Regions from separate parts of the Paenibacillus anseongensis genome, predicted to be linked through region 1. Evidence: riboswitches for the same ligand, from Rfam matches in the RefSeq annotation. Region 1 holds a riboswitch; the other holds the start of a gene.
The links. Region 1 has a riboswitch for S-adenosylmethionine ahead of metA (homoserine O-acetyltransferase MetA). Riboswitches for the same ligand answer to the same signal wherever they lie in the genome.
Positions count from the first base shown of each region.

Region 2: it holds a riboswitch for S-adenosylmethionine, as region 1 does, so the genes downstream of both, GON05_RS12225 (hypothetical protein) here and metA (homoserine O-acetyltransferase MetA) in region 1, are expected to answer to the same signal.

Region 1 covers NZ_WSEM01000012.1:120,144-125,068, forward strand. Annotated here, with positions in the region: gene GON05_RS12940 (trans-sulfuration enzyme family protein) at 1-113, opposite strand, end outside; gene GON05_RS12945 (aminotransferase class I/II-fold pyridoxal phosphate-dependent enzyme) at 113-1,279, opposite strand; gene metA (homoserine O-acetyltransferase MetA) at 1,314-2,258, opposite strand; SAM riboswitch class I at 2,362-2,491, opposite strand; gene GON05_RS12955 (hypothetical protein) at 2,712-2,939, shown strand; gene corA (magnesium/cobalt transporter CorA) at 3,240-4,175, shown strand; gene tyrS (tyrosine--tRNA ligase) at 4,239-4,925, opposite strand, start outside.
Region 2 covers NZ_WSEM01000009.1:122,930-127,854, forward strand. Annotated here, with positions in the region: gene GON05_RS12215 (peptide-methionine (S)-S-oxide reductase MsrA) at 1-4, opposite strand, end outside; gene GON05_RS12220 (MFS transporter) at 18-1,400, opposite strand; gene GON05_RS12225 (hypothetical protein) at 1,466-1,966, opposite strand; SAM riboswitch class I at 2,065-2,197, opposite strand; gene GON05_RS12230 (metallophosphoesterase family protein) at 2,372-3,214, shown strand; gene GON05_RS12235 (glycerol-3-phosphate responsive antiterminator) at 3,241-3,873, shown strand; gene GON05_RS12240 (ABC transporter substrate-binding protein) at 4,066-4,925, shown strand, end outside.

The sequences.
Region 1 (4,925 bases):
TACAAAGGAACGCTGGAAGCGCCTGTTACTTCATCAATCTCAGCGCCAAAATGTATGAGTTTAGTAGCGAATTTGCCGTGCGGCTTGCGTTTATCGTTCGGTGAATGGCTCATTACAGGGATTCTCCTTCTAATTCTGCTTGTGCTTGGCTAAGCGCATTCGCCAAATCAGCGATAAGGTCATCCTGATGCTCGATGCCGACAGAGAAGCGCAGAAGGCGATCATCCACACCGATTTGCTGGCGAATTTCAAGCGGGATATCCGCATGTGTTTGTACAGCCGGATATGTCATCAGCGATTCGACGCCGCCCAAGCTCTCGGCGAAGGCGATAAGCTGAATGTGACGCAGAATCGGCTCAACCAGTCTGGCGTCTTTCACTTTGAAGGAGAAAATCCCTGTGTTTCCGCTCGATTGTTTGTTCTGAATGGCATGACCTGGATGAGATTCCAGTGCCGGGTAGTAAACATCACTGATGAGCGGGTGCTCCAGCAGGAAGTTTGCGATGGCTGTTGCATTTTGTTCATGACGCTCCATACGAAGCGCCAGCGTCTTCATACCTCTCATCAAAAGCCAGCTGTCTTGCGGCCCAAGCACGGCTCCAATCGAATTGTGAAGGAAGGCCATTTGCTCTGAAAGCTCCTTGCCCTTGGTCACAATCAAACCGGCAAGCACGTCGTTGTGTCCTCCCAAATATTTGGTCGCGCTGTGAACGACAATGTCTGCTCCCAGTTCTAGGGGGCGCTGTAAATAAGGAGTTAAAAGCGTGTTATCGACAATGGACACGATGCCTTTCTTACGGGCCCATGTACATACAAGCTCGATATCTGTAATCATCATGAGTGGATTCGTCGGCGTCTCAATGATCAGCCCTTTGGTATTTGGGCGGTAAGCAGTTTCCAAACCGTCCAAATCGTTCGTATCTACATACGTAGCCGTTACACCGAAGCGCGACATGATTTTCTCGAGCAGACGGTACGTACCGCCATATAAATCCAAGGAAACAATCAAGTGATCGCCTTGGCTAAAGTAGGCAAAAACCGTTTGCAGGGCTGCCATGCCGGATGAACATGCGAAACCCGCATCTCCGGATTCCAATTGCGCGATCGCATCCTCAAGCACTTTACGAGTTGGGCTTTTGGTACGCGCGTAGTCAAATCCGGTGCTTTGGCCGAGCTTCGGGTGACGGAAAGCAGTAGCTTGATAAACAGGGAAGCTGACAGCTCCGGTTACAGGTTCTTCGATGGAGCCAATTTGGGCGAGACGACTTTCGATTTTCAACAAAGGGAGTTCCTCCTCATGATTTGGGTTCGAATTAAAGTGACGCACTTGCCAGGCTTTCATTGATATTAGCGGTAAGCTCAAAAGGCGTTTCTTGGTACACATAATAGTTCAACCAATTGGAGAACAGCAGGTTCGCATGAGCTCTCCAAGTGTTATAAGGCTGCCGGCTAGGATCATTGTTGGGGTAATAATTTTTGGGGATATCAATAGGAAGTCCCTTGCTCACATCCCGATCGTATTCCCATTTCAATGAATTCGCGTCATATTCGGAATGTCCTGTTACGAAGATATGCTTGCCATCACGTGTTGCCGCGATATAGACACCGGATTCCTCTGATTCGGATAAAATCTCCAGGTCCGGACATCGCTCAATGTCATCACGACGAACGTCTGTGTGGCGCGATTGCGGCACGTGGAAAATTTCATCAAAACCGCGAAGCAGCTTCGTATTCGGCACCTCTACCGTGTGCGGGAATACACCGAAAATTTTGTTGTCCAGCGCAAATTTACGAACCCCGAAGTGATGATACAAGCCCGCTTGGGCTGCCCAGCAAATATGCAAGGTTGAAGTGACGTTTTCTTTGCTCCAATTCAGGATTTGCGTCAACTCCTCCCAGTAATTCACATCTTCAAACTCCATCTGTTCAACTGGGGCGCCTGTAATAATCATGCCGTCCAGCTTTTCTTCTTTAATATCGTCAAAAGTTTTATAGAACATCTCCAGGTGTTCAACGGAGGTGTTCTTAGAAGTATGAGTTTTCGGATGCAGAAGAACGAATTCCACCTGCAGCGGCGTATTCCCGATCAAGCGCAGCAATTGCGTCTCGGTCGTTTCTTTAGTAGGCATCAAATTTAACAAAGCAATGCGAAGTGGACGTATATCCTGGTGATACGCGACAGATTCGTCCATGGTGAAGATGTTCTCTTGGTTTAAAATTTCTTTGGCAGGCAGGTTGTCAGGAATCTTGATCGGCATCCTGTTCACTCCTCTTCATGGTTTATTTTGGGTGTATGAAAATGCAAAAATGGCCTTCTCTGGAATCAGAGAAAGGCCATGGAATGTCACTGTCAATGTCCTTCTCTTATCTCCCAGATTCGCTTTCTACAAGCGGTTCCGCAAGAATTAGCACCGTGCATCCCTTTGCTTGCAAAGGTTTGTCGGTTGCCGGGTGTCATAGGGCTAGTCCCTCCACCTACTCTTGATAAGAAAATGAAACGTATGCGATTAAAATCATCATACTATAAAATAAAGTAAAGTCAAGACATTAACCGATCCTGACAACCTGCAAAACAAAGAAATTGCATCAGGCTGTCCATCTATGGTAATATTGATACGAAATGTATCGTGATTTGGTGTTTAAATAACGCGAAACAGGGTTAAATAAATATCAAACTGATTACATTATCTAACGATTAAAGGGGGTCCATTATGTCCGCACCATCTTCGGATAACTTCTCTGCTTTCGCTTCATTAAATCGATATTTCGCTTTAATTGAAACATCGAAGCCAACCAGGCAACAAGCTGAGGATGCCGCTGCCTTATTATGCCGAGTCTATGGAGCAGAGAGTGAAGAAGATCTGCTGCTCCGAGGCAATCCTGAACTGATTGATATTTATCAAGAAATGAAAGGCAAGATCTTGAAAGCCGCCATGTAATTCATGGCGGTTTTTTTTGACACCGAACAAGCCCTGAATCCATAGAGTATCTAGAGCGCATTCTTACTTGTGGCGCCAAACTTTTTGGCTTGAAACAGGGTATATGAAGGGTTATACTAGACAAGTATTATTCGACACGGACGCAAAAGGGGGGCATACGTTTGGACGGGGAACCGAGGAGTAGCACCTGCAAGTTTTGTAAATTTTATAGTGTAGGAATGCAGTCGGTTATTCCATCATTCGTAGTCTCGCGCACATGATGAACGTAACCGGCTGATTCCATGCAAAGGGGTGGATCAGATGAAAACACGGTGGGTTCAGAATGGCATTTTCACATTGGTCGAAGACGTGTCTGTCGCACTAACACCTCCAGAACAAGGCTTTTATTGGATTGATGCAGGAATCGAGGATTTAGAACTTCTTCAGCCTTTATTCCATCTACATGATTTGGCCGTGGAGGACTGCTTGAGCGAAGAGGAACAGCGTCCTAAGATTGAATTTTATGATTCGCATTATTTTATCGTTATAAATAGCATTCGTTTTGATGATGAGGAAATTTTCCTTCGTGGACTTAATCTATTTCTTAGCAAACATGTCATTATTACCGTTACTAGGCAAAAAATTAATGAACTTCGCGCTTTAAAGCCGTTTCTCTGGGAAGAGGAGGTCAACAGCGCCGACCGTTTCCTATACCATCTAGTCGATCTTGTCGTCGATAATTACGTTGCGGTTGGTGACCGTATCGAGGCCAAGATTGAAAAGCTGGAAGAAGATATTTTGGTAGCGACCAAAAAATCTCATTTGAATGAAATCATCGGACTTCGTTCGGAAATTCTCTGGCTCAAAAAAGTGCTTGTTCCACAACGTGATGTGATCGGTACGCTTGGCAAGAAGGATCTCAGGTTGATTGACCACCAGCTCCAGAAATATTTTGGCGACATTTATGAGAATGCCGTCAAAATTGTGGATACGTTCGATACGCTCCGCGATCTGATGGGGAACTTACGAGAAGCATATCAATCCAGCCTGGCGAACCGCGCGAATGATATCATGCGTGTTTTTACCGCGCTGACAACTATTTTCATGCCGTTGACGTTCATTACAGGAGTGTTCGGAATGAACTTTGATAACATTCTAGGGCTCCATGTCGCTCATGGCGATGAGTTCGTCTTAGCGTTTATGGGTGTGCTAGGCATTGCCATGTATATTTTATTCCGTAAAAAAGAATGGCTATAATAGAAGGAAGGGCTTCTTGAAGCAGCATATCGCTGTTCAAGAGGCCCTTTTTTTAGGCGATGACTACACCCGTTTGATTTTCACAAACTTTCGTTTGCCTACTTGAACAATATCGCCATCCTGCGGCTGGAATAACTCATGGATATTCAATATCTTCGTTTCATTGATTTTCACCGCGCCTTGCTCAATACTGCGTCTTGCCTCTGCGTTGGAAGCCTGCAGCCTCATAGCTACAAGCAGCTTAATAATGGAGATCTGGCCAGCATCGAGCAGTTCCTCGCTGATCTGCATTTCTTCGATATCCTCCGGCAGTGCTCTCTTCTGAAAGACTGTAATGAAATGCTGCTCTGCCTCTTGAGCTGCTTCCGCGCCATGATACATACGCACATATTCCTTCGCCAGCCTCATCTTGGCATCCCTTGGATGGATGGAGTCCGCTTCCAGTCTCTCCTTCAACTCCTGAAGCTCTTCGCTTGAGATCGCAGTCGTTAGCTCATAATATTTCAGCATAAGAGAATCCGGGATCGACATCGTTTTGCCGAAAATTTCATTCGCGGCCTCATCGATACCGATGTAATTTTTCAAGCTTTTGCTCATCTTCTGCGTGCCATCCAGCCCTTCGAGCAGCGGCATCAGAATAGCCACTTGGCCATCTTTCATCTCATAGGCGCCTTGCAGCGTGCGTCCCATCAGAATATTAAATGTCTGATCCGTACCCCCAAGCTCAATGTCGGTCTCCAGTGCAACGGA
Region 2 (4,925 bases), on a different contig from region 1:
TCATCATGTTCATCTCCTTATTGCGACTGTACTTGCTCTGTACCGCTTCTCGCTCTAAGAAACATGCGGAGGGACAATAGAAGCATCAGCACGCTGATGATCACGCACCCGATAATCAAACTGTGAAAGTGCGCAGTCGTGATTTGCGTGCTGAAAACCGTTCCGAGCAAGCTCGAAGATAATATGGTTCCCATAAAACGAGAAGTCATGAACATACCCGAGGCAATGCCGGTCTCTGCCGTCGTAACGTAAGAATACAGGGCTGTTTGCAGTCCGAGATTCTGAAACCCGTTGCTGATGCCAAGCACAGATAAGCAGATAAAAATCCAAACCGCAGTGGAGCTATCATGAATCGTTAACAGCATGGAGGTTCCAGCCACAACGAATAGCGTACCGACGAGCAGCGGAGTTCGCGAACCGGAACGGTCAATCCACCTGCCCACAAGGGGGGTGACGAGAATGCCGAAGCCTGAAATGGACAGCATGATTAATCCTACTTCTTGCCCATTGTAATGCCGCACCTGCTGCAAATACGAAGGGATCCCAAACATAATTGAATAGAACACAATATTGACTAAAATGAATTGCAAATAAACGAAGCAAACATCGACATTCCGTTTTAGAAACAGGACATCAATAAACGGCTGCTTTCGCTTGGCTTCATACCAGTAAAAGCCTACGCTGAGCACCAGACTAAGCAGGAGCAGCAGCCAGTTGACCCCGGATTTGAACGATAGGAAAAAGAACAGCCAGCTAAAAATCAGCGCAGTAAAAAAGACGATGCCTGTTATGTCCAAAGAACCTGCACCTGATTGCTTCCGTGGTGCATCCTTAGGCATCATTCGAAGAGAGAGTACGAATGATACGACGATAAACGGAAAATTAATGAGAAAAATAGACGGCCAGTCGCTATATTGGATCAAAAATCCTCCGAGCGATGGACCTAGAGCCGCCGAGGTGGAGGAGAACACCGACATGACACTTAGCGCTCTCGCCTGATTCGTCGTGATGACCGAGCGGATGATGCCCATGCCATTGGGGAATAGGGCGGAGCTGCCGATCGCTTGAATGACACGAAACGTCATCAGCCAGCCAAAGCTCGTTGAAAGTGGCGCCAGCATGGAGGAGACGGTGATGAGGGCGAGTCCGAGCATGAAGATTTTTTTGCGGCCGAATAAATCGCCGACCTTCCCCATGACAGGCTGTGCGACCGCACTAGCCACATAGTAGGTTGCAATGAGCCAGGAAATCGAGGCATACGTGACATGAAACTCCTCCTGCAGCCTGGAAAAAGCGACAGAAATCATGGTTGTGTTCAAAGGGTTAAGCAGCGTCCCCAAAGCTACAGCTGTTATGAGCCATAGATGGCCGGTTTTGTTTGATTTGGCGGTATTTGACAAGAAGATGAACTCCTTTCTAATGAGGCTTCAATCAACTTAAGTATTTTTTCAATGTCCATATGTGTTTAAAAGGAGATATACGATTGTGAATAATTGTATAAGTAGGCCCGATCCAAGATATATTTTTGATCCTTGTTTGTTAGCGAGATAGGCTCTGTTTTTTCAATTAGATCTTGTAAAGCGGACTCAATCAACTCTTTTCTCACGGGGCCCCATGCCGCTTGTTTTAGCTGCGTATAGTCCATACTTTCGGTCAAAGTCAGCCCTTTTATCCGCTGGAAAAGAGCAACCCATGTAGTCAAATCGCACTTCAGGCTTCCAGAAGGGATTGCAAATTCCTTGATGCCAACAGCTCCCGTATCCGTGGAGATTGCAAGAAGTCCATAGATCGTATCGACTCCGTCCCCAAGCTGCAGCTTAGCGATAAGTTCGTGGTCATATCGAAAACATTCTATTCGGGTAATCTTGACTGTTGCTTGCAGGAAAGCGATTTGAAGAGGGGGGCGATCCTGGCAAGACTGGGCGGTTTCAATTGTCGTCATTCTCTCATTCATTGTGATTGACATCTTGTCACATCCTTAAACAAGTGTAATAGCTCGAAAAAGCAAAAATGACCTTCTCCGGAAACAGAGAAAGGTCATAGGAATTCAAAGTCATCGCCTCGCTCTTATCTCCCAGATTCGCTAGCCTAACACAGCGTCTCCGCAAGAATTAGCACCGTGCATTCCTTTGTTAACAAAGGTTTGTCGGTTGCCGGGTATCATCGGGCTAGTCCCTCCACCTACTCTTGATAAGAAAAATCAACCTATTCGATTACGTTCAATATTACTACAAAGCACTCTGTTGTCAAGAATAAAATTCAAGTCAAATATTTACAAAATTAATAAATGAAATAGTTAATCAATTTAATACAAGCTAACTATGATGATGATAGATGACATCAAATTTTAGTGAAAGAAGGAGCGATCTTTATGAAGCTAGTCGTAATGGGAGATTTGCATTATCACGAAATTGATGAAGCAATTCCAGGTTGGTTGGAAGCACGTAATGGATTCTATGAAACTTTACTGGGACGTTTTTTGGAATTGGAAGGTGACGCTCATATTTCACTGGGAGATTTGACGAATTACGGGCATTCCTCGGAGCTTCGCGAAGTCTATGCTTTGCTGCGACAAAGTGATAGAACGTTCTACCATGCTTTGGGCAACCATGATCTATATGCTCAAACAAGAAGGGAAGTTCTCGAAATAACGGGACAACCTCGCTATCACGCTGTTGAAAATGAGAAAGCCATCCTTGTATTCCTGGATACCGCTAAAGAAATGGATTTTGAGGACTGGGGAGGCTGGGTTGACGTAGAGCAATTGGCATGGTTTGAAGAGGTCATAACGGCATCGGGGACGAAACCTGTCTTAGTTTTTGCTCATCATCCGGTACATAACACGACAACCAATTCCGATAAAGATAAAGGTTCCATTCACCCAAGCATCGATATGTGGAAGATCCTAAGCAAGAAAGAAGGCGTAGGGATCTATTTTAACGGGCATACGCACATTGATTCTATTGTTAAGCAAAATAATTGGACGTTTGTTCAACTATCTGCTTGTCTTGATCAGCATGGTCTGCGAATTGTGGACGTTGAGCAAGATGAAATTCGTATTTCGGCGATTGATTTTACGGATGCAGCCCTGATAGGGAATGTTGAGATGTTATATAACAATATGAAACATTTTAGACATAATGCCAGCGCACGTGGGACAGATTTAGAACGGGCGTGCATCATCTCTTTGCGAATAGAGGCGGAACAACGATAGTTTCTGATCAGAGGAGGTCTTGATGGATGAAAAAGCTTAAGCAGGATGAAGGCGGAATGTTTTTTGAAAGATTAAGCACGCACCGCATGGTGGCTTCCGTCAAGGAACCAAAACAAATCGAAATCGCCTTATCGCTTAAACACCAATTAAGCGGCGTATTTCTCTTAACAGGTCATATCGGCGTCATCAAAGGTTATGTAGATTTGTTCAATAAACACCAGCTGCCTGTTTTTCTGCACTTGGAGAAAATAGGCGGTTTAAGTACCGACTCTTATGGTATGGACTACTTGGCCAAAGTAATTAAACCAACCGGCATTATTACGACGAAAACGAATGTTGTAAAAACAGCGAAAAAAATGGGCTTGCTGGCCATTCAACGCTTCTTCCTGGTTGATACGGAAGGCGTGGAGAACATTTTCAAAAGTCTTGCTCAAGTGGAGCCGGACATCATTGAAGTCATGCCGGCACGAATTCCGCAAATGATCGGAGAGATTAAGAAGTTCACGACCCTTCCTATTATTACAGGCGGTTTGGTGTACGAACGAAGCCAGGTTATGGATGGCTTTAAACACGGTGCAACGGCGGTATCTGCCTCGAAATCGGATTTATGGCGAGAGATCTATACCACAGAAGAAAACATCATTCGGAATATTGGTTAATGGAATAATTTTCATAATATTAATAACTACTTAACACTCATTTAATACTCGGCGATTATGATGAAGCCAGACAAGTAAATAGTTGTAGGTTGGAGTAGTGGAGAAGCCTGATTAGCGGCCGACTTGAAGTCGGCGGTTGATTTAGGCTTCTTTCTTTTTGGATTCATACTAAAAAATTGGGAGGAACTACAAATGTTTAAGAAAAAATTCGTATCGATTCTTGCGGTAAGTTCAGTCATTATGCTTTCAGCATGCGGAACAGGCGGTGCGGGAGACAAGGCTGCTTTAGGTTCAGCCAATACGGCTTCTTCTCCACAAGGAAAAATCGTCATTAAATATTGGACGGCTAACGGTGGGAAAATTGAAGAAGCCAAACAAAACCTGGTAAAAAAGTTTAATGAGTCACAGAACAAAATTGAAGTTCAGCAAGCAAACCAAGGCAACTACGATGATCTTCATGCGAAAGTGCAAGCGGCATTCGCAGCTGGGAACGCACCTGCCGTTTTTGACCTCGAGATTGCCTCTACTGGGATTTTCGCCCGCTCAGGCATGCTTGTAGATTTGACTCCTCTTGCAGCAAGGGATGAGGCACAAGTTAATATTAAGGATTTTAACCCTGGTCTTATGGGGAATGCGTATATCGATGGCAAGCTGTATGGGATTCCATTTATGAGAAGCACCCCGATCTTTTACAAAAATGTCACGATGCTAAAAGATGCCGGTTTGGACCCTGCCGGTCCGAAAAACTGGAAGGAACTAGAGGAATATTCCCGCGTTCTGAAAGCAAAAGGGAAGACACCGATGACGATGGCCGTTGGCGTTTGGGAATATGAGGCGCTCGTTGCTCAAAGCGGTGGTAAGGTATTAAGCGAGGACGGGAAAAAAGCTGCTTTCAACTCCCCAGAAGGCGTTGCACCTGTAGAGTTTTGGAAGAAGATGTCCGATGACGGTTTGATCAAGTTTACGGTAGGAAAGACAGCAGGTGCTGACGCTGAGAAAGATTGGACCAACCAAATTTCCGCTTTTAAAATCGGATCTACCGCAGGCGTTTC